3 regions of the Pseudomonas sp. PME37.24/006 genome follow, and region 2 is predicted to be linked to each of the others. Evidence: riboswitches for the same ligand, from Rfam matches in the RefSeq annotation. Region 2 holds a riboswitch; each other region holds the start of a gene.
What was found. A riboswitch is a leader RNA that binds a small molecule or an ion and turns the genes downstream of it on or off. The one in region 2 is predicted to bind cobalamin.
Positions count from the first base shown of each region.

Region 1: linked by a shared signal. The riboswitch ahead of ACZ3GY_RS10330 (TonB-dependent receptor) and the one ahead of cobG (precorrin-3B synthase) in region 2 are both predicted to bind cobalamin.
Region 3: linked by a shared signal. The riboswitch ahead of cobW (cobalamin biosynthesis protein CobW) and the one ahead of cobG (precorrin-3B synthase) in region 2 are both predicted to bind cobalamin.

Region 1 is NZ_JBVHNL010000002.1:1,020,034-1,030,101, forward strand. It holds gene ACZ3GY_RS10305 (methyl-accepting chemotaxis protein) at 8-808, shown strand; gene ACZ3GY_RS10310 (RipA family octameric membrane protein) at 1,042-1,554, opposite strand; gene ACZ3GY_RS10315 (FecCD family ABC transporter permease) at 1,876-2,898, opposite strand; gene ACZ3GY_RS10320 (ABC transporter substrate-binding protein) at 2,898-3,860, opposite strand; gene ACZ3GY_RS10325 (ABC transporter ATP-binding protein) at 3,857-4,639, opposite strand; partial or broken gene ACZ3GY_RS10330 (TonB-dependent receptor) at 4,690-6,821, opposite strand; cobalamin riboswitch at 6,942-7,146, opposite strand; gene ACZ3GY_RS10335 (LacI family DNA-binding transcriptional regulator) at 7,262-8,305, shown strand; gene otnI (2-oxo-tetronate isomerase) at 8,343-9,119, opposite strand; gene otnC (3-oxo-tetronate 4-phosphate decarboxylase) at 9,125-9,766, opposite strand; gene otnK (3-oxo-tetronate kinase) at 9,763-10,068, opposite strand, start outside.
Region 2 is NZ_JBVHNL010000004.1:712,437-722,504, reverse strand. It holds gene ACZ3GY_RS19425 (precorrin-2 C(20)-methyltransferase) at 1-595, opposite strand, end outside; gene ACZ3GY_RS19420 (precorrin-8X methylmutase) at 604-1,236, opposite strand; gene cobG (precorrin-3B synthase) at 1,233-2,588, opposite strand; cobalamin riboswitch at 2,685-2,890, opposite strand; gene cbiE (precorrin-6y C5,15-methyltransferase (decarboxylating) subunit CbiE) at 3,027-4,232, shown strand; gene ACZ3GY_RS19405 (cobalt-precorrin-6A reductase) at 4,229-4,993, shown strand; gene ACZ3GY_RS19400 ((2Fe-2S) ferredoxin domain-containing protein) at 5,022-5,732, shown strand; gene ACZ3GY_RS19395 (sensor histidine kinase) at 5,913-7,658, shown strand; gene ACZ3GY_RS19390 (sigma-54-dependent transcriptional regulator) at 7,699-9,042, shown strand; gene ACZ3GY_RS19385 (TAXI family TRAP transporter solute-binding subunit) at 9,452-10,068, shown strand, end outside.
Region 3 is NZ_JBVHNL010000004.1:860,125-870,192, forward strand. It holds gene ACZ3GY_RS20010 (PAS domain-containing sensor histidine kinase) at 1-2,486, shown strand, start outside; gene ACZ3GY_RS20015 (hypothetical protein) at 2,488-2,802, shown strand; gene cobM (precorrin-4 C(11)-methyltransferase) at 2,765-3,538, opposite strand; gene ACZ3GY_RS20025 (cobalamin biosynthesis protein) at 3,689-4,096, opposite strand; gene ACZ3GY_RS20030 (CbtA family protein) at 4,093-4,812, opposite strand; gene ACZ3GY_RS20035 (CbtB domain-containing protein) at 4,823-5,008, opposite strand; cobalamin riboswitch at 5,104-5,305, opposite strand; cobalamin riboswitch at 5,377-5,556, shown strand; gene cobW (cobalamin biosynthesis protein CobW) at 5,656-6,705, shown strand; gene cobN (cobaltochelatase subunit CobN) at 6,779-10,068, shown strand, end outside.

The sequences.
Region 1 (10,068 bases), on a different contig from region 2:
GTCCAACATGGCCCGCGAAGTGGCCGAGCGCGCGCAGTTGACGCAAAGCAATTGCACCGCCCAGAGCGACCGCACCGTGCAGGTGGCTACCGCCATTCACGAATTGGGTTCGACGGTCAACGAAATTGCCGGCAATGCCGAGAATGCCGCCCGTATGGCGCGCGAAGCCACCGAGCACGCCACCACGGGTGGCGAAGTGGTCACCCAGGCCAACCGTCAGATCGGCGCACTGAGTGGCGAACTGGATCAGGCTTCACAGGTGATCGGCGCACTGGCCGGACAGATCGACGCGATCAGCGCCACTCTGGGCACCATTCGCAGCATCTCCGAGCAAACCAACTTGCTGGCCCTCAACGCCGCTATCGAGGCGGCACGTGCAGGCGAACAGGGCCGCGGCTTTGCCGTGGTGGCCGATGAGGTGCGCACCCTGGCGAGCCGTTCCGGGGCCTCGACCAATGAAATCCAGAAGGTCATCGACCGCCTGCAAGCCGAATCCCGCTCAGCGGTAGAAGCCATGGCCAAAGGGCGTCAGCAGAGCGAGTTGGTGGTCGAATACGCCAGCAAGGCCTCCGAAGCACTGGTACAGATCAACGGTCAGATCAGCCAGATCAGCGACCAGAATATCCAGGTCGCCACCGCCACCGAAGAGCAGTCCTGCGTAGTCGAAGAGATCAACCGCAACGTCGAGCAGATCAACCAGCTCACCCAGGAAACCACGGCAATCGCCGATCAGTTGAACGATGCCAGCAGCAACCTGCAGAGCCTGTCCCGAGACCTGGATGGCCTGGTGGGCAACTTCAAACTGTAATCGCACCGTTGCAGGCCACCGCCAGCAAGTTGCTGGCGGTAACCATCCCGCAAGCCCTCAGCACTCCTCCACCGCGCAGTGGAAACCCCACATGTCACTGCAGGGCGCCCCCCGGCCTCGCCTGAACATTGTGAGCAGAGAAGATCGGCCAACTGAGCATCCGCCCCATCACATACATTCAGCCGACTGGCTGCAAAGAACCAGTGATGATTGTTATGACAAACGGTGGGCGGTCAGATTTTTGCCGACGTCGACAGTTGCAGCCACAACGAGAACAAGCCCAGAACCATCCAGAAAATGGTGAACAGCCACGGTGAGCGCAGCGAGAATCTCAGGGACTTGTAGTAGCGCTCATTACTGGACTCATGCTCGCTGAACAACGGTGACTCGTCGTAAGCATGGCCAAACTTGGGCTCACTGTGCAGCAGTTGTTCCTGCTTGAAGTGCCAATGGCCGACTATCGCCGACGATGCTCTTATCCCAGGCCAGGCATTCAGCGAACTGACGATCCCTAGCAGCGCCAGCATGGCGGGCACCACCAAGGTGAACAGGTCCCCCCACTGCGGATTCGAGTTCGCCATGGACGAGGCGTAGGCGATGACCAGAAATGACTGAGCGGACAAATAAGCGTTGGTTCGATCGGCGAGCAGCCTGGTTTCGTACTGGATCTCCCGACGGTAGAAATCCAGGCGTGCTTTCGGCGTACCGAACATCAGTGAATCGGAAACATCCTGGGGCTCAACCATGGAAATTGAGGAGGGAGTGATGCCGGGCACGTCAGTTACCTCCATCCATACGCCTAGACAACCCACCAAGAGAACATCGGCATGCATGAGAAGCCGGGCCATGATCGTGCAGAGCCATGATAGGCGGCGAAAAATTGCCAACAGCTAAGGCGTAACTGCCGTGATGGATAGGTGAGTGCATGGAATCTCCGGGGACACGAGTGCGTGATGCAGATTCCGAGAGGGCCGCTGACGTTAAGTTCAGGCCTGTGGATGAGTGGCCAGCAGTCGTTCCGCCCCAAGAACCCGCGAACACCATGCCGGCCGACGCTGCTCAAGCCGCTATTGGCGCCGCTTGAGCAGCGCGATAAAGAACAGCCCGCCCAACGCCGCCGTGGCGATGCCGATGGGCAGGTCTTCCGGCGCGATCAGCGTGCGTGCGGCAACGTCCACCCAGACCAGGAATAACGCGCCCAGCAAGCCGCTGACCGGAATCAGCCGACGATGCTCAGCGCCGACCAACGCGCGGGCCACGTGCGGCACCATGAGGCCGACGAAACCGATGGCGCCGGACAGCGACACCAGCACGCCGGTCAGCAGCGAGGTGCAGACGAACACCTGCAGGCGCAGCCGCTTGCCACTGAAGCCCAGGCTCACCGCGGTCTGCTCGCCGCTCATCAATGCATTCAGCCCGCGCGACAGCACCAGCAACGCCACGAAACCGGTGGCCACGCAGACCGCCGGCAACCAGATCACGTCCCAGCGCGCTGCGCCCAGACCGCCGAGCATCCAGAACACCACCGAAGCCGCCGCGTGGTGATCGCCGGTGTACAGCAGCAGGTTGACCAGCGCCATCAGCACGAACGACACCGCCACGCCGGCCAGCAGCAGCCGGTCGCTTTCCAGCCGACCACTGCGCCGTGCCACCGCCAAGACCAGCAGCATGCTCCCAGCAGCGCCGATAAAGGCAGCCAGCGGCAGGCTGAACACCCCGAGGAACTCGCCCAGATACAGCACCACCAGCACCGCGCCGAGCGCTGCGCCAGAACTGACACCGAGCAGATGCGGGTCGGCCAGCGGGTTGCGGGTCACCGCCTGCAGCGCGGTGCCAACGAGGGCCAGCCCGGCGCCGACCAGCGCGCCGAGCAATACCCGCGGCGCCCGAATCAGCCAGACGATGGGCTCCTGGCTGCGGCTCCATTCGGCGCCCAGCTCCAGGCCCAGCTGCTTGCCGAGGATCCCCCAGACAGTGGCCAACGGCACCGCTGCCGGGCCGAAGCCCAGCGCCATCACACAAGAGAATGCGAGGACGACGCACAGGCCGATGATCAGCGCCCGATAGGCCGCTGCGCTGCGGATCGGCATCAGCGGCTCCCCGACTGCGGATGCAGGCCGGCGGCGAGCTTCTCGATGGCCGTGGCGTTCTCTACCGACGGCGTGACCTCCAGGTAGGACAGCACCACGAAACGCTGCTCGCGGATCGCCGTCACCGCCTGCAGTGCCGGATTGCCGAGCAGAAAATCACGCTTCTGCTGCCAGGAACGCGGGCCGTAGTCGACAATCACGATCACCTCGGGGTCGCGCTCCACCACGCTCTCCCAGTTCACTTGGATCCAGCTGGCCGTGACATCGTCCATCACGTTGTGCCCGCCTGCCGTTTCGATCAATGCCTGGGGCATGCCCATGCGCCCCGAGGTGGTCGGACGGTCTTCGCCGCTGTCGTAGAGAAACACCCGCGGCGCGCTGCCGGTTTGTTTGACAGTGTTGCGCACGGCCTCGATGCGCTCGCGCAGTTGCCCGACCAGTGCCTCGGCCCGTGGCTGCACCGCGAAGATCCGCCCAAGGTTGAGCAGGTCGCGGTACAGGTCATCGAGGCTGGCGCCCTGCTGTTTCATCACCCAGGAACAGGACTCACTGAGTTCATAGACGGCGATTCCGAAGGGCTGCAGGGTCGTCGGGGTGACCGCGCCACCGACCCGCATGCCGTAGTTCCAGCCGGCGAAGAACAGATCCGCGTCGGCCTCCAGCAAGGTTTCCACGGAGGGATAGCGGCTGGCCAGTTCGGGTACATCGCCGAGTGAGTCCTTGAAGGCCGGATCCAGGGTTTTCCAGCCGCTGATGCCGGTATAGCCGACCATGCGATCGCGCAGGCCGAGGGTGACCAGCATGCTGGTCATGTTGATGTCGTGGCTGACCACGCGCTGCGGCGCCTGCTCGAAAGTCACGTCACGGTCACAGCTACGTACCGTGAGTGGATAGTCGCTGGCAACTGCCGGCAGCGCGAGCAGCGCCAGCGACAGACTGCAAAAGTATCTAAAGGTCTTCATTGGGTAATCCAGGTGATCCGTGGGTAGGCATGCAGCGGATGGCTGTCGACCAGCGCCTGCACACCGAATACGCGCTGCAACAGCTCGGCGCTCAGCACCTCGGTGGGTGTGCCGCTGGCGACCAGGCGGCCGGCAGCCATGACATAGAGGCGGTCGCAGAAAGCCGCCGCCAGGTTCAGGTCGTGAAAGCTGGCCAGGGTACTCAGGCCGAGGCTGCGCAGGTGCCGCAACAACTCCAGCTGGTAGCGCGGGTCGAGGTGGTTGGTCGGCTCGTCTAGAATCAGCAGACCGGGTTGCTGCACCAGCGCCCGGGCCAGCAACACCCGTTGTTTCTCGCCGCCGGAAAGGTTGGCGAACGCCTGACCCGCCTGCGCAGTCAGGCCGACATGCTGCAGAGCCTGGGCCACCAGTTCGGCGTCCTCGGCGCTGTCGCCGGCGAACAACCCCTGGTGCGGCGTGCGCCCCATGGCGACCACATCGGCGACGCTGAGGCCGAACTCCTGGGGAAACTCCTGCAGCACCACGGCGATGCGCTGCGCACTCCAGCGCGGGGTCTGCCGCCAGAGGTTCTCGCCGTCGAGATGCAAGCTGCCGCTCGCCGGCTCGCTGGAACGATAGGCGCAGCGCAACAGGCTGGTCTTGCCGCTGCCGTTGGGGCCGATAAGGCCGACAAACTCGCCTTCACCGATATGCAGATCGATGTCCTGCAACAACCAGCGTGGCGCAGTGCGCCGACTTTCAACGGCCCATGACAGCTTTTCGATGCTTAGCCTCGACATGCCCGACTCCTACTTGTGGCGCACCGGCAAACTACCCGGTGCGCCGGCGTTTAGAAGCTGTAGTCAGCGCTGACGAAGAACGAGCGTGGCTCGCCCAGGTACCACTGCTGGCCATTGTTGCTCGTGGTGGTGGCGTACTGACGGTCGAACAGGTTGTTCAACTGCAGGCCGAGGGTCAGATCCTTCTGCAGATGCCAGTCGAAGTTGGCGTCCACCACGGTGTAACTCGGTACCCTGACGCTGTTGGCGTTGTCGGCGTAGCGGCTGTCCACGTAACGGGCGCCGGCACCGACGCTGAAACGCTCGGCAAAGTCCTTGCTCAACCACAGGTTGGCGGAGCGACGCGGCACGTTGGTGGGGCGATTGCCCTGGAAATCGTCGCCACCGCTGACGAACTCGTCGTACTCGGCGCGCACCAGTGCCGCGTTGGCAGACAGCTGCGCGGCATAGGGCAGGCGCAGCTCGAGGGTCGCCTCGATACCATCCGAGGATTGCTGACCAACCTGCTGCTGGACGGTCGGGTTGGCCGGGTCGGTACTGAGCAGCTTGTTCTTGACGATGTGATAGGCGGCCAGCGTCCACTCGCCACGGTTATCGAAAAACTGCTGTTTGATGCCCACTTCGGTTTGCTTGGCGGTGCTCAGATCCCACTGCTGCTGGCCCGCACTGAGAGTCAGCAGGTTGCCGACGCCTTCGGTGCTGGTGGCGTACTGACCGTACAGCGACAAGTCATCGGTCAGCGCGAACACCAGGCCGGCGCGCCAGTTGTTGCCGGTCAGGCTACGGTCGCTGCGGGTGCCGGCCAGCAGATCATCACGATTCAGGTGTACCTGGTCACGGCGCACACCGGTGACCAGTGCCAGTTGCTCGGTGAGCTGCGTGCGGTTCTCGGCGAACAACGAGAACTGACGCGCCTGATTGGCTTCGCGAGCGCGATACGGGTCATTGCTGATGTAGCTACCACCACCGGACTGGCCAAGTGGCACGCTGTCGCTGAGGGTATTGCCGAAATCATGCTTGCGCACGAAACGGATGGAGTTGTAGTCCACGCCAACCACGGTGCGGCTGTCGAGGCCGAACAGCGAATGCTGCAGGGTGAACGTCTGGCGGTCGCCGATCTGTTCCTGGGTGTGCTTGATGCTGATGAAATCGCTACGCTCGACTAAATCACCCGGCTGCCAGGTGTAGGTTTCAGCGTTGCGCCAGCGCCGCTGGGTCTTGAGGTAGTACAGCTGGTTGCTGGCACTCAGGTTGTCGCTGATCGTCCAGTCGGTCACCAAGCGGGTCGACTGGTCGTTGTACTGCAGCGTGGCGTTCTCGACGTTGTAGTTACGCTCGCGCAGGCTTTCGCGGTAGTGACCATCCACCAACGGCGTGCCGAAATACTGCTGCGGCTCCTGATTACCGTAATCGTGGCTGAGGGTGAAGCTCAGGTCGTCGGTCGCCTCCCAGCGCAATGCAGCACTGATGGCCAGGCTCTCGGAATCACCACGGTCGACCCAGCCATTGCTGGCCTGCTGATTGAGATTGAAACGGTAGCTCAGGCGGTCGTTCAGGGAGCCGCCGCTATCGAGTGCCATCTGTTGACGATCATCGGAGCCGTAACCCAGACGCACGCGATTGCGGATCTCGCCCTCGAAAGGCTTCTTCGGCACCACGTTGATCACCGCGCCCGTCGCCCCTTCGCCGTACAGCACCGACGCCGGGCCACGGAGGATGTCGATACGCTCCACCGACCAGGTATCGACCGGAAAGGTCACGGTGCCGGCGCCGACATAAAGACGGGTGCCGTCATACAGCTGCATGGTCGAGCTGTGCCCGGTAAAACCCCGGGCGGACAACGCGGTGCCGCCATTGCCGGGCGTGCCCATGAAGGTGATGCCAGGTGAGCGGGTGACGGCCTCCTGGACGGTGGTGTTGTTGCGCTTCAGGATCTGCTCGGCGCCAATGCTGCTGACGCTGGCGGGCGTTTCCAGTGGCGTCAGATTCAGGCGCGAGCCGGTCGTTGCCAGCGTATGCAGATCAGGCGGCGACGACTCATCGGCCGTGCCGGTGATCGCCGTCGAGGGCAAGGCTATGGAAGCGTTCGACTCGGCGGCCTGAGCCGGCAAGGCGAACAGCAGCGCACAGGGCAACAGCCCAACACGCAGGGATTTGCCCGACAGGGCATCGAACAGGGAATATCGGGACATGTCGTTCCACTCGAAACAGGAATGAATGAATCCCGGAGGGAACAACGCATAGGGAATCGCAGGCGCACGAAGCCCACGGAAACCGGCCTGCGCCCGCCCACCGCGGGTTTGCCAAACAGAAGTTTCGGGCCGGTCTCCGGGCTCACGAGGGTCATGAAGCATTCACCTTCCCATGCCATGGCACAGTGGTTAATCGAATGCTTCGCTCGCATACCGTTGCGGGGGCAGCGCCGGACTGATCATGTTCATGACGAACCGGCTTCCCGTTTCACCCCATGCACGGCGGCATGGGACACCTGAAACTGGCGCGCATCTGACCATCGAAGCGTCGAGCCGTCAATCATCGCCATGCAGCGGCCTCGATCCATGCACCATGGCATCGCCGGCTGGGATAACATCGCCCGACCTCGGATTGGCCAGGAAACACAGGATGCAGCGAGACGATGAACGAGCGACCGGCAGGCGCTCCTCTACCGCCCCAGGCAAGCCGCCGACGCTGGCGGATGTGGCCAAGGTCGCAGGCGTTTCGCCGATCACCGTGTCGCGCACGCTCAACCAGCCGGAGATCGTCCGCCCGGAACTGCGCGAAAAGGTCTTTCGTGCCGTGCACAAGACCGGCTACGTGCCGGCCATGCTCACCGGCGTGGCCGAGCAGCGCAGCCGGCTGATTTCCCTGCTGGTGCCGACGATTGCCAATTCGATCTTCTCGGACACGGTGCAGGCGCTGATCGACACCCTCACCGAAGCCGGCCACGAGACGCTGATCGGCCTGACCAACTACAGCGCCGAACGCGAAGAGCAGCTACTCGACGCCATCTTGCGGCGGCGCCCCGATGGCATCGTACTGACCGGCACCCTACACACCAAAGCCAGCCGCACGCGCCTGTCGCGCTCGGGCATTCCGATCGTCGAGTCCTGGGATCTCGCGCCGCGGCCGCTGGACATGTTGGTGGGCTTTTCCCACGAAGCGGTCGGCGTGGCCACCGCGCGCTACCTGATGGGCAAGGGCTATCGGCGCTTCGCCGTGGTGACCCTGGATGACCCACGCGGCCACCGACGCTGCGAAAGCCTGATCAGCGAACTGGCGAGCCAGGGGATTACCGAGGTGCCGCGCGTGGTGTTGCCGCCACCGGCAACGGTGAACCTCGGCCGTGAGGGCCTGCAGCGTCTGTTAGCAGGTCGCGAGCGCCCGAATGTACTGGTGTGCAGTTCCGACACCCTGGCCCACGGCGTGCTGGAAGAAGCCACCGAACTGGGCATTCGCGTGCCGCAGGATCTGGCGGTGATGGGCTTTGGCGACCTGAGCAGCGCCGCGCACCTGCACCCGGCCCTGTCCACCGTGTGCATCAACGGCGCGGACATCGGCATACAAGCGGCGCGCGCGCTGGTGCAACGCCTCGATCATCCCCACGAAGAGCCAGTGAAAGTGCGCATCGATACCGGTTTCAGGATCATCGAACGGCAGAGCGCATAGCCTGTTTTGCACTTAACAGCGAAAACCCACGCACGCTTCAACGCCAGGGAGCAAACCAACCTAGTCCATCTTCAGTGAGGCCTCTCGGGTTGTATTCACAACCAATCCAGCCGTCATAGCCAAGTTCGTCGAGCAGGGCGAATAGCTGCGGATAGTTCACCTCGCCGGTGTCCGGCTCGTGGCGATCCGGTACGCCGGCAATCTGTATATGCCCGACCCCAGCCTGAAAGCGTTTGAAGCACGCCGTAAGATCGCCCTCCATGATCTGCGCATGAAAAAAATCCATCTGCACCTTCAGATTTGGCTCGCCCAGCTCGGCGAGAATGGCGTGGCCCTCTGCCTGATAATTGATGAAATAACCGGGTATCGAGCGGCTATTGATCGGCTCGATCAGCAGTGTCAGTCGGTGCTCGGCCAGGCGGCGAGCGGCATAGCGCAGGTTTTCCAGGTAGACCTCGCGCATCCGCGGGCGCATGCCCTCCTCGCTCACCAACCCGGCCATCGCATGCAGCTTCGGGCAGCCCAGCGCATGGGCATATTCGATGGCGCGATCGACCCCCTCGCGGAACTCCGCCTCGCGCCCCGGCAAGGCGGCAATGCCGCGCTCTCCCGCCGCGAAGTCACCCGGCGGCAGGTTGAACAACACCTGGCTCAAACCATGCTCGGCCAGCCGTTCGGCCAGCTCGGCCGGGGTGAAATCATAGGGGAACAGGTATTCAACGCCCTTGAACCCGGCAGCCGCGGCGCGGCCGAATCGCTGAAGAAAGGGAGCATCGCTGAACATCATGCTGAGGTTGGCAGCAAATCGTGGCATGGCAGTCACCATTGAGCGCCGAAGGTCTGGCGCAGTTCGTCAATTTGTTCATCGTCGAGCGGGCGTACCGGCTGCTGGCGCAGCAGCAAGTAGAGCTTGGCGGTTTCTTCCAACTCTTCGATGGCGTAGGTGGCCGCCTCCAGACTCTTGCCCGAGACGACAGGCCCATGGTTGGCGAGCAACACGGAGCTGTGTTGCCCCACCAGGCCACGAATCGCCTCACCCAGTTGTGGGTCACCGGGGCGGTGGTAAGGGATCAGTGGCAAGCGGCCAACGCGCATCACGAAATAGGGCGTCAGCGGGGGCAGGCAAGAGGTTGTGTCCAGGCAGTCCAGGCAGGAGACAGCCGCCGAATGGGTGCAGTGCAGGTGCACGATGGCGCCGGAGTCCTCCCGACCCTCGTACACCGCACGGTGCAGAAAGGCCTCCTTGGAGGCCGGCTTGCCCGCCAGATGGTTTCCCTGCCAGTCGAGTTTAGCGATATCGGCTGGGTCCAGCCGCCCCAGGCAGGCATTGGTCGGGGTCAAGAGCCAACCATCATCAAGGCGAACGCTGATGTTGCCTGATGAGCCGGGGCTCAGTCCGCGCAGGTACAGCGAGCGGCCGATCTCGACGATTTCCTCGCGCAATGCACTTTCGTTGCTCATGCCAGCCTCTCCCATGCCTTGATCATGAAATCGGCACTGCCGAAGTTACCGGACTTGAGCGCTAACGCCAGTGGCTTGCCGGATTGGCCGAGCGTTTGAGTCCAGGGCACACCCGGGTCGATGCTCGCGCCGATGCGCAATCCTTCGATGCCCAGCGCCCCGACTACCGCGCCAGAGGTTTCACCGCCAGCCACCAATAACTGGCCGATGCCCTGCTGCTCGACCAACCCTCGCGCAACCGCCGCAAGGGCCGCTTCGATACGCTCGCCAACCTGCTGGGTACCGAACTGCTGCTGAACGCG
Region 2 (10,068 bases):
GGACTTTCTCGAAGTTGCGACCCAGCTTCATCACCACGGCGGCTTCGGCATCACGCAGGCGCTCGCGCAGCTCGTCTTCGGGCAGCACGCCGGAGAGCACCGACAAGCTCTGATTGCGGTACACCAACGGTACGCCGAGCACCGCCGCGCTGCCGAGCATCGAGCACACGCCCGGAATTACCTGGGCCTCGTAGCGTTCGGCCAGGCGGTCGTGCAGGTACATGTAGGAGCCGTAGAAAAACGGGTCGCCTTCGCAGATCACCGCCACGTCGCGACCAGCATCCAGATGCTCGGCGATCTGCACCGCACAGGTGTCGTAGAAGTCGCTGATCACGCCTTCGTAAGTCAGTGGCGGTTCGAGTTTTTCGGTGGTTACCGGATACACCAGTGGCAGGCGCTGCTGGCTGTCGTCCAGGTGGCCTTCGATGATGCCGAAGGCGTTGCCGCCCTGACCGACATTGGCCTTGGCCTTGGCCACGAAGTAGCCGACCACGGGTGACGACTTGAGCAGGCGCAGGGCCTTGAGGGTGATCAGCTCGGGGTCGCCCGGGCCTACGCCCAGGCCCAGCAGGCGGCCTTTGCCGGGGCGGTCCATACCGTTCATCACTCGACCTCCGTGGCCAGGGCGTTGACCGCGGCGGCGGCCATGGCGCTACCGCCCCGACGGCCCTGAACGATCACGTAGGGCACGCCATGCTCGGCAAAGGTGCTGGCGAGCAGATCCTTGGACTCCGCAGCGCCCACGAAGCCCACCGGGAAGCCGAGAATCAGCGCTGGCTTGGGCGCGCCCGCAGCGAGCATGTCGAGCAGATAGAACAATGCGGTGGGGGCATTGCCGATCACCACCACCGAGCCTTCGAGATGCTCGCGCCAGTGCTCCAGCGCCACCGCCGAACGGGTGTTGCCCAGCTTCTTGGCCAGCTCAGGCACGCCGGCATCGTTGAGGGTGCAGAGCACCGGGTTGGCCGCTTGCAGGCGCGCACGGGTCACCCCTTCGGCGACCATGCGCGCATCGCAGAGAATCGCCGCGCCATTGGCCAGGGCCTGGCGACCGGCTGCACCGGCACCCGCGGAGAAGCGCAGATCCTGCACCACATCGACCATGCCGCAGGCGTGGATGACCCGCACCGCGAGCTTCTCGAGATCCGCCGGAATGGCGCTCAGGTCGGCCTCGGCGCGGATGATGGAGAAGGAATGGCGATAGATCTCCTGACCATCGCGGATGTAATCGGTCATCGGGTGAAACTCCAGGTATCGGGAAGCGAGGCCAGCAGCTCGCTGGCCTCGTCAAGTGTCAGGTGGCGGGCCAGTGGCGCGCCGAAATCGTTGCTGTCCGCCTGGCGGGCGAACAGATCGTAGCGGCCTTCGGCTACCGCCAGCAGGGTCACGGGGGCACGGTGGGCGGCGGCGCAGGAACGGCTGCAGCCGCTGAGGTGGATGCCGGCCAGGCGGCGGCCAGCCTTCAGCGTCTCGGCCAGGCGGCATCCATCGGCTTTGGTATCGGCCAGGCCCTTGGCGCAGCCGCTTGAGCCGGTACAGGCGATGATGCGGGCTAGCGGCGCATCGGCATCGACCAGCAAGCCGAGCCCCTCCAGCGCCTGGAGGGCTGCCTGCGCATCGGCTGTGGCGATATTGGGCAGCAGCACGCTCTGCCAGGGCGTCATGCGCAGGCTGCCATCGCCCAGACGCCTAGCCAGAGCGGCGAGCCCGAGCAGCTGTTCGGCGTCGAGCCGGCCCAATGGAGGGACGCCGCCGACATACACGCGGCCAAGCTGGCGCTGGCCGCCGATACCGATATGGGCCTGGGGCTCCGCCGGGCTGCGTCGCCAGTCATCCGCGCTCAGCAGCACGTCACCCAGGCGCTCCTTCAGGTGCTGCAGCAGCTCGGCGGCCGGGTGGCTGACCAGCAGGTGGCGCATGCGTGTCTGCTCGGGCGTGGCCAGTTCAAGAAACAGGTCGAGCAGCGCCAGCAGCAGCTCATCGGCATGGGCCTCGGGCACCACGGCCAGCGCGGGCACATCGCCAGGCGCTTGTGGCGGGCAGCCCGCCAGGCCGAAGGCATAGCCGATCTGGCCATCCAGCGGCAGGGCGCTGAGCCAGATGTCGTGGGGGTGTTCGAGCATGGCCAGGCGTTCGCCGCCATCGAGCAGCAGGGCGAACTTGGCCGACAGCGCGTGCAGGCGCGGAGTGTTCTCCAGCGTCGTCAGCAGGTGGGCGGCCAGTGGTGATACGTCGACCAGCGCCGCCGGGTCGAGGCCGGCCGCCGGGCTGACCATCAGGTTGCGCACATCGTCGGCAGCGGGTGAGCGCGGGCCGAGGCCGGCGGCCAGCAACTCGCCGATCAATGCGTCTTCACTGCCGGCGTGGATGCCGCGAATCTGCAGGTTGGCGCGGTTGGTGGCTTCGATCACGCCGCCTGCATGGTGTTGTGCGGCCTGGGCTATGCGCTCGGCTCCGGTGGCATCGAGGCGCCCGCAGGCCAGCTTGATCCGGCAGATGCCGCCATCCTTCGCCTGCACGATACGCAGCAACCCCGGACAGGCCGAGGGGCGAACAGCAGGGGATGGAATGCAAAAAGCCTGTTTCAACGGATCACCGGGGTCGGGTCACATGGGCATCCGTTCGAGGATAGGCCAGAGAAGGACGAGCTTCTATCACCGGGACACCCCGCCCGGTGTGGGCACATGCGACTGAATCCGTCGGCAGGTCTCCTGGCTCGCAGGTCATGGCGCGTGGCCGGCCTTCCCGGTTTCCCAGTGGCGATTGGCGCATGCGCTCGCTGCAACAGTTGCGGGGGCAGCCACGCCGCAGAACGATCTGCTCGTGTTCCCTCTTAGGCCCGCGCCTACGTACCACGTAGCCGACGGACACCGACAGAGGCGCTATTATGCCCGCTTTGTTCGCTAGGATGAAAAGCCGCGTCGTCCGATAGCGTGCAGCATCGGACGCGGAGCGTCGTCCTGGGCGGCATTCCCACGCGGAGCGTGAGGAACGATCTGGGCGATTTTGATAACGAGGAAAAACGCATGACACGCTGGCTAACCGTCGTGGGCATTGGTGAAGACGGCTACCCCGGCCTCGGCAAGGCGGCGCGACATGCATTGCTGGCGGCCGAACAGGTGTTTGGCAGCGAGCGCCAGCTGGCGCTGTTGCCGCATTGCATCCGTGCCACACGTCTGGAGTGGCCGAAGCCGTTTTCCCTGGTGCCAGTGCTCGAGAGGCGCGGTACGCCAGTCTGTGTACTGGCCAGCGGTGACCCGATGTTCTTTGGCGTCGGCGCCAGCCTGGCCCGCGAGCTGCCGAGCGATGAGCTGCACATTCTGCCGGCGCCTTCCTCCTGCTCGCTGGCGGCGGCTCGCCTGGGCTGGCCACTGCAGAGCACAGCCCTGGTCTCGCTGGTGGGTCGCCCGCTGGCAGCGCTCAATGCGCAGGTTCATCCCGGCGTGCGCCTGCTGGTGCTGAGCAACGATGGCGAGAGCCCGGCGGCCATTGCCGCATTGCTGCGCGAGCGTGGTTTCGGCCCCAGTCGGCTGAGCGTCTTCGAACACCTGGGCGGTGAGCGCGAGCGGTGTATCGATGGCCTGGCTGATGGCTGGGCGCTGGCTCGATCTGCTGATCTGAATCTGGTGGCGATCGACTGCGTTGCCGGTGATGACGCCATGCGCCTGCCACTCACGCCGGGCCTGCAGGACGATGCCTATCGCCACGACGGGCAACTCACCAAACGCGACGTGCGTGCCATCACCCTGGCGCGTCTGGCGCCGCTGCCTGGCGAGCTGCTCTGGGATGTCGGTGCCGGCTGCGGCTCCATCGGTATCGAGTGGCTGCGTGCCCATCCTGCTTGTCGGGCCATCGCCATCGAGGCCGACGAAGGCCGCCAGGGCCATATCGCCCACAACCGCGATGCCCTCGGCGTGCCGGGCCTGCAACTGGTGGCCGGGCGGGCACCCGAGGCGCTGGCCGGGCTGGCGGCGCCAGACGCGATCTTTATCGGTGGCGGGGTGACCGCGCCGGGCGTGCTCGACACCTGCTGGCGCGCGCTCAAGCCGGGTGGCCGACTAGTGGCCAACGCCGTGACCCTGCAGAGCGAGGCGGCGTTGATCGCCTTTCGTGGCGAAGAGGGCGGCGAGCTGACGCGCATCGAACTGGCCCAGGCCAAACCCCTGGGCGGCTTCGATACCTGGCGTGGCGCCTTGCCGATCACCTTGTTGCAGGTCAGCAAGCCGTTATGAGCCGCATCCTGTTACTGGGCGGGATCGGCGAAGCGCTGAATCTTGCCCGTCGCCTTGGCCCCGCACATATCTATAGCCTGGCCGGGCTGGGCAAGGTGCCGGAGGATCTGGCCTGCCAGGTACGTGTCGGTGGCTTTGGTGGTGTCGAGGGGCTGGCGGATTTTATCCACAAGCAGGGCATCGACCTGCTGGTCGATGCCACCCATCCCTATGCTGCGCAGATCAGCCGCAACGCTGCCCATGCCGCCCAGTTGGCTGGTATTGCCTGCTGGGCCTTGCGTCGCCCGGGCTGGGTTTCATCACCCGACGATGACTGGCGTGAGGTATTCGACTGGCCCTCGCTGATCACCGCGCTGAGCGATTTCCAGCGCCCGCTGTTCACCCTGGGCCGCGAGCCACTGGAGCATCTGCACGAGATTCCCGCCCACCAGCACTGGACGGTGCGCTGCCTGCAGAGCCAGCCTGCCACGCCCCGCGCCGAAGTGATCGGCGCCCGAGGGCCGTTCAGCTTGGACGATGAGCGTACGCTGTTCGAACGCCTCGATTGCGATGTGTTGGTGAGCAAGAACAGTGGCAGCGCCGCCACCGAGCACAAGCTGCAGGTCGCTCGTGAGCGTGGCGTGCCGGTGCTGGTGTTGCAGCGACCCTTGTTGCCCGCTGTGGATCGCGAGTTCGCCGAACCCGAAGCGCTGTGGCAGGCGCTGCTGAGCCATGGCGTCGAGTTTCAGGCTACGAAACCTTGTCCGTCACGACGCTGTTAGACTGCCGCCCTTTTCCCGGAGCCTACCCATGACTACCACGCCCTACGCTCAGGTGCTGTTCGCCGGCCCGGATCTGCTCGACGGCTCTTTTGCCGAGCTGTTTCGTGCCCGCCTGGTCGAGCTGCGTGGCGAGGCTGCGCTGGCCGACATCGTCGATACCGGCGCCGGTTATGACGGCCTCTGGCAGCGCGTGAAGGAGGGCAGCGGCAGGCTGCTGGTGATCGATCTGGAGGCGCAGAGCAGCAGCCAGCATGTCGACTGGCTGCGTAGCGAACTGGCGAGCCTGACCGATCCTGCACGGGTCTTTGTCACCAGCCTGTTCGGCCAGCTCGATGCCGATGCAGCCGGGGCCGCTTGTGCACTGCTCGAGCGCCCGGAGCTGCATCTGGGCTGCGTCGATGTGCCAGCGCTGCCCGGCAGCCACGCCTGGTCGAAGATTCCCGCTCACCAGTACCGCGTGCTGCTATGCAACGGTCCGCGCTGCACTCGCCGTGGCGCTCTGCCGCTGTGGAAGATGCTGCGCGAGAAGGTCAAGGCGGCCGGCAAGCTGGAGTGCGAGGGCGGTGTGCATATCACCCGTACCCAGTGCCAGTTCCCCTGCGATCAGGGCCCGACGCTGACGGTCTATCCGCCGGGTCACTGGTATCAGGTGCGTAGCGAGGAAGACGTGGTGCGCCTGGTCGACGAGCAACTGGTCGCTGGCCGTGCGGTGCCCGAGCTGATGATGGTGCGGCCGTGACCGGTATCGCCCGTAGCCTGGGTTGAGCGTAGCGATACCCGGGGCCGGGCGATTATTCCGAGCCTGTCGTCCCGGGTTACGCCTTCGGCTAACTCAGGCTACAAAAGCCGCGGCATCCTCATAGGCGACCCGCGCGCATTTCGGGCTAACATGCCGGCATCATAAAAATTCGAGTCGTGCATGACCGCCCTGTTTCTGCGTTATCGCATCGTCGCCATCGTGCTGTTGGTGATCTTCGGCCTGGCCGTCAGCCTGTGGCTGGCCAGCCGCTACGCCGAACAGCGGGCCTGGGAAGATCGCAGTAGCGAGGCCCACGGCCAGTTGCAGCTATATGCACAATCGATTCAGACCCTGGTCGATCGCTTTCGCTCGGTGCCGCAGCTGCTGTCGATGGACAGTGATATCCAGGCGCTGCTGCAGTCGCCGGACGATCCGCTGTTACGTGACAAGCTCAACCGCCGCTTCGAGTTGCTCAATACCGCTGCAGGCGCCAGCGTGCTGTACCTGATCGACCCCAAGGGCATCACACTGGCGGCCAGCAACTGGAACGAATGGAGCAGTTTCGTCGGCAGCAATTACAGTTTCCGGCCGTATTTTCAGGATGCCCTGCACCACACATCTGGCCGCTATTTCGCGGTTGGTGTGACCACCGGCGTGCCCGGCTACTTCCTCTCCCACGCGGTGTATGACGATAACGGTGCGGTGATCGGCGTACTGGTGGTCAAGCTCGAACTGGAAGAGCTGCAGCGTGAGTGGGTCGGCCAGCCCGGTGTGCTGCTGGTCGCCGACAGCTATGGCGTGGTGATTCTGAGCAGCCGACCGGCTTGGCGTTTCCAGGCCCTTGAGGAACTCGATGCGCTCGATCATGCCGAGCTGGTGGAGGTGCGCAAGTATGCAGAGCGTGCGTTGCGCACGTTGCCCAAACAACAGGGGCAGTCGCTCGGCAAAGATGCCGACTGGATGAACATCGATGGGCCGGACGGGCGGCACAATTACCTGTGGCAGCGTCTTGAACTGAGCAGTGAAGCCTGGACGCTGCACCTGCTGATCGACGAGGACAGCCTTGGCGATACGGCGCGCAGCTATCGCCTGGCGGCGGCGGGTGTATGGCTGACCCTGGTGTTCTTCGTCCTATTCCTGCTGCAACGGCGCAAGAACCAGCGTTTGCAGGCGAGCATCCGCGAGAACCTCGAGCGCGAAGTGACCCTGCGCACCGCCGAGTTACGCGAGGCCCAGGAGGGTTTGGTGCACGCGGCGAAGATGGCCGCGCTGGGGCAAATGTCGGCGGCCATGGCTCACGAGATCAACCAGCCGCTGACAGCCATTCAGATGCACCTGAGCAGCCTTGGTTTGTTGCTCGATAACGGCCGTGAGGGCGATGTGCGCGACGGCCTGGTGCGCATCGACGGCCTGCTGCAGCGCATGGCCAGCCTGACCGGGCACCTGAAAACCTTCGCGCGCAAGAGCCCGGCCGGGCTGAACGAGCGACTGCTGCTCAGTGATGTGCTGGAGCAAGCCTTGCTGTTGCTGGCGCCGCGTCTGCGCAGCGAGCAGGTCGAGCTGCGCTGCGAGATCCGTAGCGAGGAGCGGGTCTGTGGGGATGCCATCCGCCTGGAGCAGGTCATTCTCAATCTGCTCAACAACGCCCTGGATGCCATGCTCGACAGCGCCATACGGGAGCTGGGTGTGTCGATCGAGGTGCAGGGTGAGCAGTGCGTGATGCGTATTAGCGACAGCGGTGGCGGCATCGCCGAGGCACACCTGGGTCATGTGTTCGAACCCTTTTTCACCACCAAACCGGTGGGTGAGGGGCTTGGCCTTGGCCTGGCGATTTCCTATGGCATCGTTCGTGATCTGGGCGGAGATCTGGAGGCCGGTAACGTTGCTGCGGGTGCCGTCTTCACCCTGCGCCTGCCAAAGGCATGAGCGGATGGCGTTACACTGCGGCGTCGAGCCAGGAGGTGATATGAGTGGTCAGGTAATCGTCGTCGATGATGAAGCAGCGATCCGCGAGGCGGCGCAGCAGTGGCTGCAGTTGTCCGGTTTCAGCGTGCAGGTCTGCTCGAATGCCGCGCAAGCGCTGGCGCTGATCAATATCGATTTTCCCGGCGTGGTGATCAGCGATGTGCGCATGCCCGGCACCGATGGCTTGCAATTGTTGGCCAAGTTGGTCGAGTGCGACCGCGACCTGCCGGTGATCATGATCACCGGGCACGGTGATGTACCGATGGCTGTGCAGGCGATGAAGCAGGGTGCCTATGACTTCATCGAGAAGCCTTTCACTCCGGAGCGGCTGCTCGATACGGTGCGGCGGGCCCTGGAAAAGCGCCGACTGGTCTGCGAGAACCGCGGGCTGCACCAGCAATTCGCGCTCAAGGAGGGAATAACGGCGCAACTGCTTGGCGTGTCACGCTCCATGGAGCGCTTGCGCCGGCAGATTCTGGAGCTGGCCGGCACCTCGGTGAACGTCTTGATCCGTGGCGAGACTGGCTCTGGCAAGGAGCGCGTTGCGCGCTGCCTGCACGATTTCAGCGAGCGTGCTGGCAAGCCGTTCGTGGCGCTCAACTGCGCGGCGATTCCCGAGCATTTGTTCGAGAGCGAGTTGTTCGGCCACGAAAGTGGCGCCTTTACCGGTGCCCAGAGCAAGCGCATCGGCCGTATCGAACACGCCGATGGCGGCACCCTGTTCCTCGATGAAGTGGAAAGCCTGCCGCTGGCCCAGCAGGTCAAGCTGTTGCGCGTGCTGCAGGAAAAGACCTTGGAGCGCTTGGGCTCCAACCAGAGCATTCGCGTCGATCTGCGGGTGATCAGTGCGGTGAAGCCCGACCTGCTCGATGAGGTTCGCGCCGGACGCTTTCGCGAAGACCTGCTCTATCGGCTCAATCTCGCCACCCTGCAACTACCGCCGTTGCGCGAGCGTCGCGAAGATATCAGCTTGCTCTTCGAGCACTTCGCCGAAGAGGCCGCGCAACGCCATGGTCGCAGCCTGGAACCCCTCACGCCGGCCGAATTGGCCGCTCTGCTTGGCCACTCATGGCCGGGCAACGTACGCGAGCTGATCAACGCTGCCGAGCGTCATGCGCTGGGCCTGAGCGGTTCCAGTCAGGAACACGCCGAACAATCCCTGGCCCAGCAGATGGAAGCGTTCGAGGCGCAGTGCCTGCACAACGTCCTGCTGCGTTGTCGGGGCAGCATCTTGCAGGCCATGGAGCTGCTGCAACTGCCGCGCCGTACGCTCAATGAAAAGATGCAGCGTCACGGTCTGCAGCGCAGCACCTATCGCCCGGCCGGCAGCGGCGACGAGGACTGAGGGGGCAGGCGCATAAATCTGCCCCGGCTATCGCTATGCTCAATCCGAGCTACTTCGTCAGAATGGGTTCGATCACAAGACGTAGCCTGGGTTGAGCGAAGCCACACCCAGGAGCCAGTCTGAGCGGAATCTTGCCGTTTTCTTTCGGCTAATCGGCAGGCTTCCGCTGGTTTAGTCCCCGCTTGAACCCCTTCAGCGCTCTGGCGCGGGCTTTGTTGCCACTGGCATGGCATCTGCATTGTTCTCTGGGCAACCGGTATTGATTGATCCGGTGACCATAAGAAAGACAAGAGTCGTCATGCACCGCGGTTTACAACTGCATGCTGTCCGTTCACGCGGCGCTCTCCGTCCCTTTTGCTCACTGATCCCGAACCGGCTCTCTGACAAGAATAATCACGGAGAAACACCCATGCGACTGACCAAGCGTTTCAGCCTTTTTGCCGCCGCTGCGGCCATCACTGCCAGCACGGCGGTGCTCGCGGCACCTACTTTCATCAACGTTTTGACGGGCGGCACCAGCGGCGTCTATTACCCGATCGGTGTGGCGCTGTCGCAGGTTTATGGCACCGGTATTGAGGGCTCGAAAACCTCCGTACAGGCCACCAAGGCGTCGGTCGAGAACCTCAACCTGCTGCAGGCCGGTCGTGGTGAGCTGGCCTTTGCCTTGGGCGACTCGGTGGACGATGCCTGGAAAGGTGTTGAAGAAGCCGGCTTCAAAGCGCCGCTGACCAAGATTCGCGCCATCGCCGCGACCTACCCGAACTACATTCAGATCGTCGCCAGCAAGGAATCCGGGATCAAAACCCTGGAGGATCTCAAGGGCAAGCGTATTTCCGTCGGCGCGCCGAAATCCGGTACCGAACTCAATGCCCGGGCGATCTTCAAGGCGGCTGGCCTGAGCTACAAGGACATGGGCCGCGTCGAGTTCATGCCTTACGCCGAGTCGGTCGAGCTGATCAAGAATCGCCAGTTGGACGCTACCCTGCAATCCTCCGGTCTGGGCATGGCGGCTATTCGCGACTTGGC
Region 3 (10,068 bases), 150 kb from region 2:
TGGCGGCTTTCGTGCAACAGATGCTCGATCTTTCCTTCGTCACCCGTGACGGCAGCATTCTGCATACCCGCGGCTGGCTCAAGGCTGAAGTGCAGGGCTGGTCGCTGCAGGCCTTCGAGATCGGCGACTTTCTGGCCCGCTTGCAAGCCTGCGAACAGCGTCTGCAGGTGTTCTCGCAAATCAGCGCTGTGGCGCAGAGCATACGGGGTGCCGACCGGGTCGAATTTCCCCGCCATGCCCACGAGTGGCTGGGCGCGATGGCTCAGGCCTTGCGGCTGGCCTGCACGGCGCTGGCCCTGCCGGACGCGCAGCGGGGCGGCTGGCAGATCGTCGGGCATTACCGCGACGCGCTGACGCCGGTGTTCTGGGAAGACGGTCAGCACCTGCCCCGCGAGTTGCAGCAGTACGCTGGCGACCAGCCCGTACAGTGGTTGCGAGGTGGAGTGGATGTCACCGAATGGCACGCCGCTGATTCTGTCTGGCTGGTGCCCTACGCTGATCATCAGGGAATCCGTGCCTGGCTGCTGTGCTCGCCTTACATCGCCCACCAGAGCATGCCCGAGCTTAATACCCGTGATTGGCTGGATCTGTTTTCCAATGTCGCCGCGCCCCTGTTGCAACGCCTCGATGAGCAGAGCCGGCGGGTGCACGTCGAGCGTGTAGATATCCTGCAGAATCTGCTCGGCACCGGCTGGTGGGAATACATGCCGCGCAGTGGGGCGTTTCTGCTGGCCCCCAGCCTGATGCAGCGCTTCGGCTTCGATCCGCGCCAGGCGGTGACCCTGGCTGACTGGCTGGAGCTGCTCAGCCCGGCCGACCGCGACGAATTCCGCATCCGCCTGGGCGATGCCGAGATGAGCGGTCGTGCCTTCGAACAGGTGGTGCGTCTGCGTGACGCCGCCGAGGAGCTGTGCTGGTTCCGCATCCACACGCGGATCCTCAATGCCAACGGCCAGCGGCGCATCGTCGGCGCGGTGCTGGACATCAACGACATGAAGCTCAAGGAGGTCGAAGCCGATGCGGCGACCACGCGCCTGAAGAGCCTGGTCGCCAGCGCGCCGGCGCTGATCTACGTGAATCGCTATGAAGAGGGCGCCTTCGTGCCGGTGTTCTGCAGTGATAGCAGCAGCGCCCTGCTGGGCTGGACACTGGAGGATTTCGTGCAGCGCAGCATGGCCGACTTCATCCACCCCGATGACCGTGACATTTATTTCGCCCACACCCGCACGCTGCTCAGCCAGGGCGCCGCCAGTTGTCGCTACCGGCTGATCGACCGCGAGGGGCATTACCACTGGCTGCAAGACGAAGCCAAGCTGCTGCGTGATGAGCGCGGTATTCCCGTGGAGGCGGTCGGCCTGTGCCTGGACGTGACCGAGGCCGCCCAGGCCGCCGAGCGGATTCGCGAGAGCGAGGAGCGCTATCGCATCCTGGTGGAAGACTCGCCGGCGATCATCTGCCGCTATCGGCCTGATCTCACGCTGGTCTACGCCAACCGACCGTTGGCGCAGTATCTGGGCATTCGTCAGGAAAACCTGCCGGGTACCAGCCTGGCGACCTATCTGTCGGCCCAGGAGCTGACCCAGTTTCGCGAGCGCCATCGCCAACTGACGCCCGCCGAGCCGGTCTCCACCGCACTGGTGCGCATGGACCTGCCGGGGCGCGAACATATCTGGTGGGTTCTGGCCGAGCGTGCGGTGTTCGACGAGCACGGCAAGCTGCTCGAAGTGCAGGCCGTCGGGCGTGACGACACAGAATTACAGAAGGCCCGGCAGATGCTCAACCAGAGCGCCAAGATGGCGGTGCTAGGCGAGATGGCCACGGGGCTGGCCCACGAGATCAACCAGCCGCTGAACGTCATGCGCATCGCCCTGACCAATACCTTGAAGGGTGTGGAAAACGGTTCGGCCAACCCCGATTACCTGAAGAACAAACTGGGGCGTATCGAGCAGCAGATCACCCGGGCGGCGAAGATCGTCAACCACATGCGCATCTTCGGGCGGCGCTCCGAGGTCGAGGACGATCTGTTCAGCCCTGACGAGGCCATCGAGGGCGCCCTGACGCTGATCCGCGAAGGCGAGCTCGCCCGCGATATCGACCTGACCCTCGACCTCTGCGGTTCTCCCCAGGTGCGTGGGCATGCCGACCAGCTCGAGCAGGTGATCATCAATCTGCTGGTCAACGCCAAGGATGCGCTGCTCAGCGCGCGGGAAAAGCAGCCCGAACTGGAGCCGCGTATCCACCTGCACAGCTCGCTCAGCGAGAATAAGGTGGTCGTGCAGGTTCAGGACAATGCGGGCGGTATCGACCCGCTGCTGCTGGATCGCGTGTTCGATCCGTTCTTCACCACCAAACCAGTGGGCAAGGGCACCGGGCTGGGGCTGTCGGTCAGCTACGGGCTGGTCAACCAGATGGGTGGCAAGCTCAGCGTGAGCAACCAGGAGGGTGGTGCTTGCTTCCGTATCGAGCTGCCGGTGGTCGCCCCCTGACATGAGCGACTGGGTAGATACCTTGTACCGCTGTTGCGACGGTGTGCTGGGTGGCGATCAGACGCTGATCGAGCAACTGCGCGACGCGGGCTTCGACTGCCGTGAGGGCTGCTGGAGTTTCCATCTGCCGGCGCTGCATGCCTGGTTGGGCGAACAAGTGGTCATCCAAAGCGCGCTCGATTATCCGATCTTTCTGCAGCGCCTGTACGCCAGCGATCTCAACGGGCGTCTCGCCCAGCGGGGCGCGCAGATCGTCATTGCCGACAATCACGGCAAGGTCAGCGAGAGTCTGTATCGTCTGCAGCGCCTGCCCTGAACAGGTGGCGATGGCTCTCGTGGTACAGCGCCGAATTGGCGAAGTCCTCGGCGCCCAGCACCCTGCCAACCAGAATCAGCGCAGTGCGACGAAAGCCTTTGGCGCTGACCTTCTCTTCGATATCGGCGAGTGTGCCGAGCACCCAGTCCTGGTCCGGCCAGCTGGCGCGATGCACCACCGCGATCGGGCAACTGGCGCCATAGTGCGGCAGCAGCTCGCCGACGATCTTCGCCAGGTGTTGCACGCCCAGGTGGATGGCCATGGTCGCGCCGTGCCGAGCCAGATCGTGCAGCTGCTCGCCTTCGGGCATCGGTGATTTGCTGGCATAGCGGGTGAGGATCACCGTCTGCGAAACATCCGGCAGCGTCAGCTCGCTTTCCAGCAGCGCGGCGCAGGCTGCCGTAGCCGTGACCCCAGGGATGATCTCGAAGGGGATGTCGAGTGCGCGCAGGTGACGAATCTGCTCACCGATGGCGCCGTACAGCGATGGGTCTCCCGAATGTACCCGTGCCACGTCCTCGCTGCGTGCATGGGCGGCGTGCAGCAGGGCGACGATTTCATCGAGATGCAATTCGGCGGTGTTCACCACCAGGCTGGCCTGATGGCCGTCGAGCAGTGCTTCCGGCACCAGGGAGCCGGCGTAGAGAATCACCGGGCAGGAGCGAATCAGGCGCTGGCCCTTCACGGTGATCAGCTCGGGGTCGCCGGGGCCGGCGCCGATGAAATAGACGGTCATGAGATTCCTGGGTTGCAAGCGGTAAATGGTGGAAGACTGGCTGCGGCTGTAGGAGCCGCGACCCCGCAGCGAATGGCTTGAACGACTCCGTTTTGCGGCGCGGCTGCAATTTTTCGCGCCGAGGTCGACGCACCTACAGTAGCGGCGTTTCTAAGGTTCGATGTCTGCGACAGCCAGTGTGGCGTTGGCGCTCTTGCACTTGGTTATCCACAGGCGAGCAGGTCGATTGCTCAAGTGTTCGGCCAAGGCCAACGCGCTGGCTTCTGCAACGCTCTGGCTGCCGGTAACGTGCAGGGCGATAGCCGAGGTCTGGCTCAGGCGCTCATGGTAACCCGTCAGCGCATCCGCGGGCATGAAGCTGATGGGCAGGCCCAGATGCTCGGCCAACTGCAGTAAACCGGGCTCGTCAGCCTTGTGTTCGCTGCTGGCCAGGGCTGTCAGCTTGGCAGTGCTCGAGCCATGCTCGGCCAGCGTATCGTCGAGCAATGCCAGCAGCTCGCTCAGCGAACACCCGCGCCGGCAACCCAGGCCGGCGACGAGGGTAGGGCGCTCGTTCATTCTGCGTGTCGAGTGCGGCCATGGAACCAGGCGGCAGCCAGCCCCAGGGCAGCCCAGAACGCAGCGTTGGTGAGCAGCGAGGCAAGGATGAATTCGTGCTCCAGCGCTTCGGGTGCCAGGCTTTCGTGCACCTCAGGCTGCGGTGCGCCAATCACATGGGGCAGCGCCAGAATCACCAGGCCCAGTATGCGCAGCACCCAGTTACCGCCAAATGCCAGCAGCGCCAGGCCTGCGGCGGTCGAAGCAGCGGTGCCGATCCACCAGTACTGGCGCAGCAGCAGCTCGGCTGCGGCGGTACCCGGCAGCTCCGGCGGCAAGCCGCTTGAGGGCGCGAGCACGAAGGTGGCGAAGCCAGCCAGGCCCCAGAGCAGGCCCTGCCAGGTCTTCTCGGGGGCGCGCAGGGTGAACAGGCCGGCGAGCATCAGCGCAAAGCCAACGCCTACCACCAGATTGCTCAAGCCTGTGGATAACAGCCGTTGCCAGCCATCTTCCGGTGCCCAGGCTTCACCGTCATGACTGTGACCGCCAGCGGCGGCATGATCGTGAGCGGCGCTGGAGGTGTCATGACTGTGTTCGAGAGTGGCCGCGGGTTCGGCGACTTCGAACGTCTCGGCATGCAGGATCAGTGGGGTTACCCACAGGCTCTGCAACAAGGTCAGCACGATGGCGGCGAGCAGGCCGGCGAAGCCGGCAGTCTGGGCGATGCGCTTGATCATCATGGCGTCCTCAGTGGCACGGAAACGCGGCGCTATGCCGGGTATCGTGGGCGGCGTTATGCAGGGCTTCTACGTGGGAAAAGCCTGCGAAGAAGATCAGCACGGCGCCCAGAACGCAGCTGCCAACGGCGAGCAAGATACGTTGCGACAAGGGACGCGCAGAGGCGGTGGAATTCGAAAGGACGCTGCTGGACATGATCGTAGACCTCAGGGGTAAACGGCACAGCAGGACACGGCGAGACTGCCCGCACAGGCGGGCGATAGTCGGCGCGTGCCCGCCCACCGCGGGTTGCCAAACAGAGGATTCAGGCCGGTCTCCGGGCTCACGATGATCACTGGGCAGTGATAAGGATCGGCCTTCCCATGCTCTCGCACAGTGGCCAAAACGATCCTGACATTCGCTTACCGTTGCGGGGGCAGCGCCGGACTCGAACCGGCTTCCCGTTTCACCTCACGCACGGCGGCGTGAGACACCTGAAACAACCGCGCAAGAACACCACGAAGCGCCAAGTGCGTCAACATGTTACAGGTCACCCCGTGATTGACCGTATCGCAGGCTCTGCGTAGCCTTGCGTTTTTCGAGGTTCTCCACTCGTGTGGAGCTAAGAGGGAACACGGCAAGCCGTGGCTGCCCCCGCAACTGTAAGCAGCGAGCGCATCGCCAACCGCCACTGGGAAACCGGGAAGGCCGGCTACGCGCCATGACCTGTGAGCCAGGAGACCTGCCTCGATAATGCTTTCGACAACCGGGCGGGGTGATCCGGTGGTGTTTGTGCGACAGCCCCGGCTGGCGCCTGCCATCTCATTGCCCGCTCGCCGTTTCTCCAGACGCCAGGGGCCTCCATGAAAACGCTCGCCAAACTTCCCGTCACCATCGTCACCGGCTTTCTCGGTGCCGGTAAGACCACCTTGCTGCGGCACATGCTGGAAAACGCCGAAGGCCGCCGTATTGCCGTGATCGTCAACGAGTTCGGCGAGCTGGGTATCGATGGTGAGATCCTCAAGCAATGCTCCATCGGCTGCACCGAGGAAGAAGCCAACGGCCGTGTCTTCGAACTGGCTAATGGCTGCCTGTGCTGCACCGTGCAGGAAGAGTTCTTCCCGGTGATGCGCGAGCTGGTGGCGCGTCGCGGCGACCTCGACCACATCCTGATCGAAACCAGCGGTCTGGCCTTGCCCAAGCCGTTGGTTCAAGCCTTCAACTGGCCGGAAATTCGCAACGCCTGCACCGTCGATGCGGTGATCACCGTGGTCGACAGCCCGGCGGTGGCTGCCGGCACCTTCGCGGCCTTCCCCGATCAGGTCGACGCGCAGCGCAAGCTCGATCCCAACCTCGATCATGAGTCGCCCCTGCACGAATTGTTCGCCGACCAACTGGCGAGCGCCGATTTGGTGATCCTCAACAAGGCCGATCTGCTCGATGCCGAGGCGCTGGCAGCGGTGCGCGCTGAAGTTGGCGAAGAGCTGCCGCCAGCGGTCAAGGTGGTCGAAGCCCATGGCGGTTCGCTGCCGCTCAATGTGCTGCTGGGCCTGAACAGCGAGACAGAGCTGCACATCGAGGGTCGCAAGACTCACCACGACAATGAAGACGAAGACCACGATCACGACGAGTTCGACTCGTTCCACGTGGAACTACCGGAAGCCGATGAGGCCCGCCTGCTGGCTGCACTGAAGGACGTCGTGGGTAAACACGGCATCCTGCGCATCAAGGGTTTCGTCGCCGTGCCGAACAAACCCATGCGTCTGCTCCTGCAGGGTGTCGGCCTGCGTTTCGACAAGCATTTCGATCGTGCCTGGAAGGCCGATGAAGCGCGGGTTACCCGCCTAATCGTAATCGGCCAGGAGCTCGACCACACGGCCATCGCGGCTGAGCTGAAAGCGGCTCTGGTATAACCATGATCGTCCGCAAGCGGGCTCCTACACGAACCGTAGGAGCGCGCTTGCGGACGATGCTTTAGGCGAGAATATGCACCTCCTGCGCACCCAGCCCGGCCAGTCGCTGCCGGCCGATAGTATCGCCGACCTTGGCCAGACCCCCGCCGAGCTGGTGGTGCTGTGCACCGGTGATTCGCACCTGTCGCTGCTGGCCGAGGTCGCCCGTCATCTGCCCGAGGATTACCCCAGCCTGCGTCTGGCCAGCCCGGCACAGCTGAGCAACAACGCCTCGGTGGACTTCTACGTCGAGCAGGTGCTCAGGCATGCCAAGGTCATCATGATTTCCGTGCATGGCGGCGTCAGCTACTGGCGCTACGGCATCCAGCGGCTGGTGGAGCTGGCGGGGCAGGGCAAGACACTGATTCTGGTGCCGGGCTGTGATAACCCCGACCCCGAGCTCACTGCGCTGGGCAACGTGACCGCCGAAGATGCCGAGCGGCTCTGGCAGTACCTGCGCCAGGGCGGTGTGGATAACGCGCGGCAGTTCTTCAACTGCATCGCCGACCGCTATATGGGCCGTGACTATGGCTGGCAGCCTCCCCGAGCGCTGCCGCGGGTTGGCCTGTATCACCCACGCGTGGGCAATGCGTCGCTGCAGGATTGGCGTGCCAGCTGGCAGCCGGACGCACCCGTTGCCGCGCTGCTGTTCTACCGCACCCATGTGCAGGCAGCCAACACCGCTTTCGTCGACACCTTCTGCCAGCGGCTGCAGGCTCAGGGCCTCAATCCGTTGCCCATCGCCGTGGCCAGCCTCAAGGAGGCGACCTGCCTGGCGCAGGTCGAGGATTGGCTGGACGAAGCCGGCGTGAGCGTGATCCTCAACACCACCGGTTTCGCCCAATCCAACCCGGAGTCGCCCCAGGCAAGGCCGTTCCGTCGCGACGTGCCGGTGCTGCAGGCGCTTTGTGCGCTGGACAGCGAAGAACAGTGGCAAGGCAACGCTCAGGGTCTCGGCCCCCGCGACCTGGCCATGCATATCGCGCTGCCGGAACTGGACGGCCGACTGATCACCCGGCCGATCAGTTTCAAGGGCCTTGCCTGGCGCAGCGAGCGCAGCCAGAGCGATGTGGTCTGCTACCGCGCGCACCTGCCGGGCATGGATTTCGTCGCCGAACTGGCGCGGCGTTGGTGCGAACTGCAGCGCACGCCTGCAGCGCAAAAGCGCGTCGCCCTGGTGCTGGCCAACTACCCGACCCGCGACGGTCGCATCGGCAACGGTGTCGGCCTGGACACCCCGGCGGCGGCGCTGAATATTCTCCAGGCCTTGCAGCAGCAGGGTTACCCGGTCGATGCGTTGCCGGACAGCGGCACCGCGCTGATCCACCAGTTGCTCGGTGGCGTCACCAACGATCTCGACAACCTCGACCTGCGGCCCTGCGCGCAGAGCCTGGCGCTGGACGACTACCAGCGATTCTTTGCCGCCCTGCCCGAGGCTAATCGCCAGGCGGTGCTGGAGCGCTGGGGCACACCGGAAAACGATCCGATGTTCCGCGATGGCCGGCTGATGATCGCCGGCCTGCGTTTCGGTCTGACCTTCGTCGGCATCCAGCCGGCGCGGGGTTATCAGGTGGATGCGGCGGCGGTCTACCACGACCCGGATCTGGCGCCACCCCACGGTTACCTGGCCTTCTATTGCTGGATGCGCCATCTATACCAGGCCAACGCGGTGATCCATGTCGGCAAGCACGGCAACCTGGAATGGCTACCCGGCAAGAGCGTCGGCCTGTCCGAAAGCTGCTGGCCGACGGCAATCCTCGGCGCCCTGCCGAACATTTACCCCTTCATCGTCAATGATCCCGGTGAAGGCGCCCAGGCCAAGCGCCGTACCCAGGCGGTGATAATCGACCACCTGATGCCGCCGCTGACCCGTGCCGAGAGCTACGGCCCGCTGCGTGATCTGGAGCGGCTGGCTGACGAGTATTACGACGCCAGCCAGCTCGACCTGCGCCGCGCCAGTGAGCTGCGTGGCGAGATTCTGCAGAAGGTGCGCGAGGCCAGTCTGGATCGTGAACTGGGCCTGCAGCTCAATGACGACCCGGCCAGCTGGTTGCCGCAACTCGACGCCTACCTGTGCGACCTCAAGGAATCGCAGATTCGCGATGGCCTGCATGTGTTCGGCGAATCGCCGAGCGGCACGTTGCGCCGCGACACGCTGCTCGCTTTGCTGCGCATTCCTCGCGGCGATGGCCAGGGCGGCAACGCCAGCCTGCTGCGAGCCCTGGCCCATGATCTGGCCCTCGATTTCGATCCGCTCGATTGCGATATGGCCGCGCCATGGAGCGGGCCGCGTCCGGCAATATTGGTGAGCCTGAGTGATGAGCCGTGGCGCACTATGGGCGATACCCGGGAGCGACTGGAGCTGCTGGGATTACGACTGATTGAGGGAGCGGATTTCGAATCCGTTGGATCAAGCAGCGCCGCAGTGCTGCACAGCCTGCGCAGCCATATCGCGCCGTTGCTGGACGCCTGTGGCGATGCCGAGATGCACGGCCTGCTCTATGCCCTTGATGGTCGCTTCGTGCCCTCCGGCCCCAGCGGCGCACCCAGCCGAGGGCGGCTCGATGTACTGCCGACCGGGCGCAATTTCTATTCCGTGGACGTGCGCAATCTGCCTACGCCCACGGCCTGGCGCCTTGGCGTGCAGGCTGCCGACCGCCTGCTGGAACGTCACTTGCAGGATGAAGGCGACCATCTGCGCCAGCTCGGCCTGTCCGTGTGGGGCACCGCGACCATGCGCACCGGCGGCGACGATATCGCCCAGGCCATGGCCCTGATGGGCGTACGCCCGGTGTGGCAGGCCGGTAGCGGGCGGGTCGAGCGCTTCGACGTGCTGCCCCTCGAGCAGCTCGGTCGCCCGCGTGTCGACGTGACCTTGCGGGTGTCCGGGTTCTTCCGCGATGCCTTCGCCAACCTGATCCGCCTGTTCGACGACGCCGTGCAGGCGGTCGCCGATCTGGACGAGTCGCCGGACATGAACCCGCTGTCCGCGCGCGTCTGGCAGGAAGCCCTGGCGCTGCAGGATGGCGGGCTGGACGAACTCGAAGCGCGGCGCCAGGCCGGCTGGCGGATCTTCGGCTCCAAGCCCGGCGCCTATGGGGCCGGCGTGCAGAACGCCATCGAGGAGCGCCTCTGGGAAAGCCGCGCGGATCTTGCCGAGGTCTACCTGAACTGGGGCGGCTACGCCTACGGCAAAGGCAGCGAAGGTACGCCGGCGCGTGGCCAGTTCGCCGAGCGCCTGGAGCATCTGCAGGCGGTGCTGCACAACCAGGACAACCGCGAACACGACATCCTCGACTCCAACGACTATTACCAGTTTCAGGG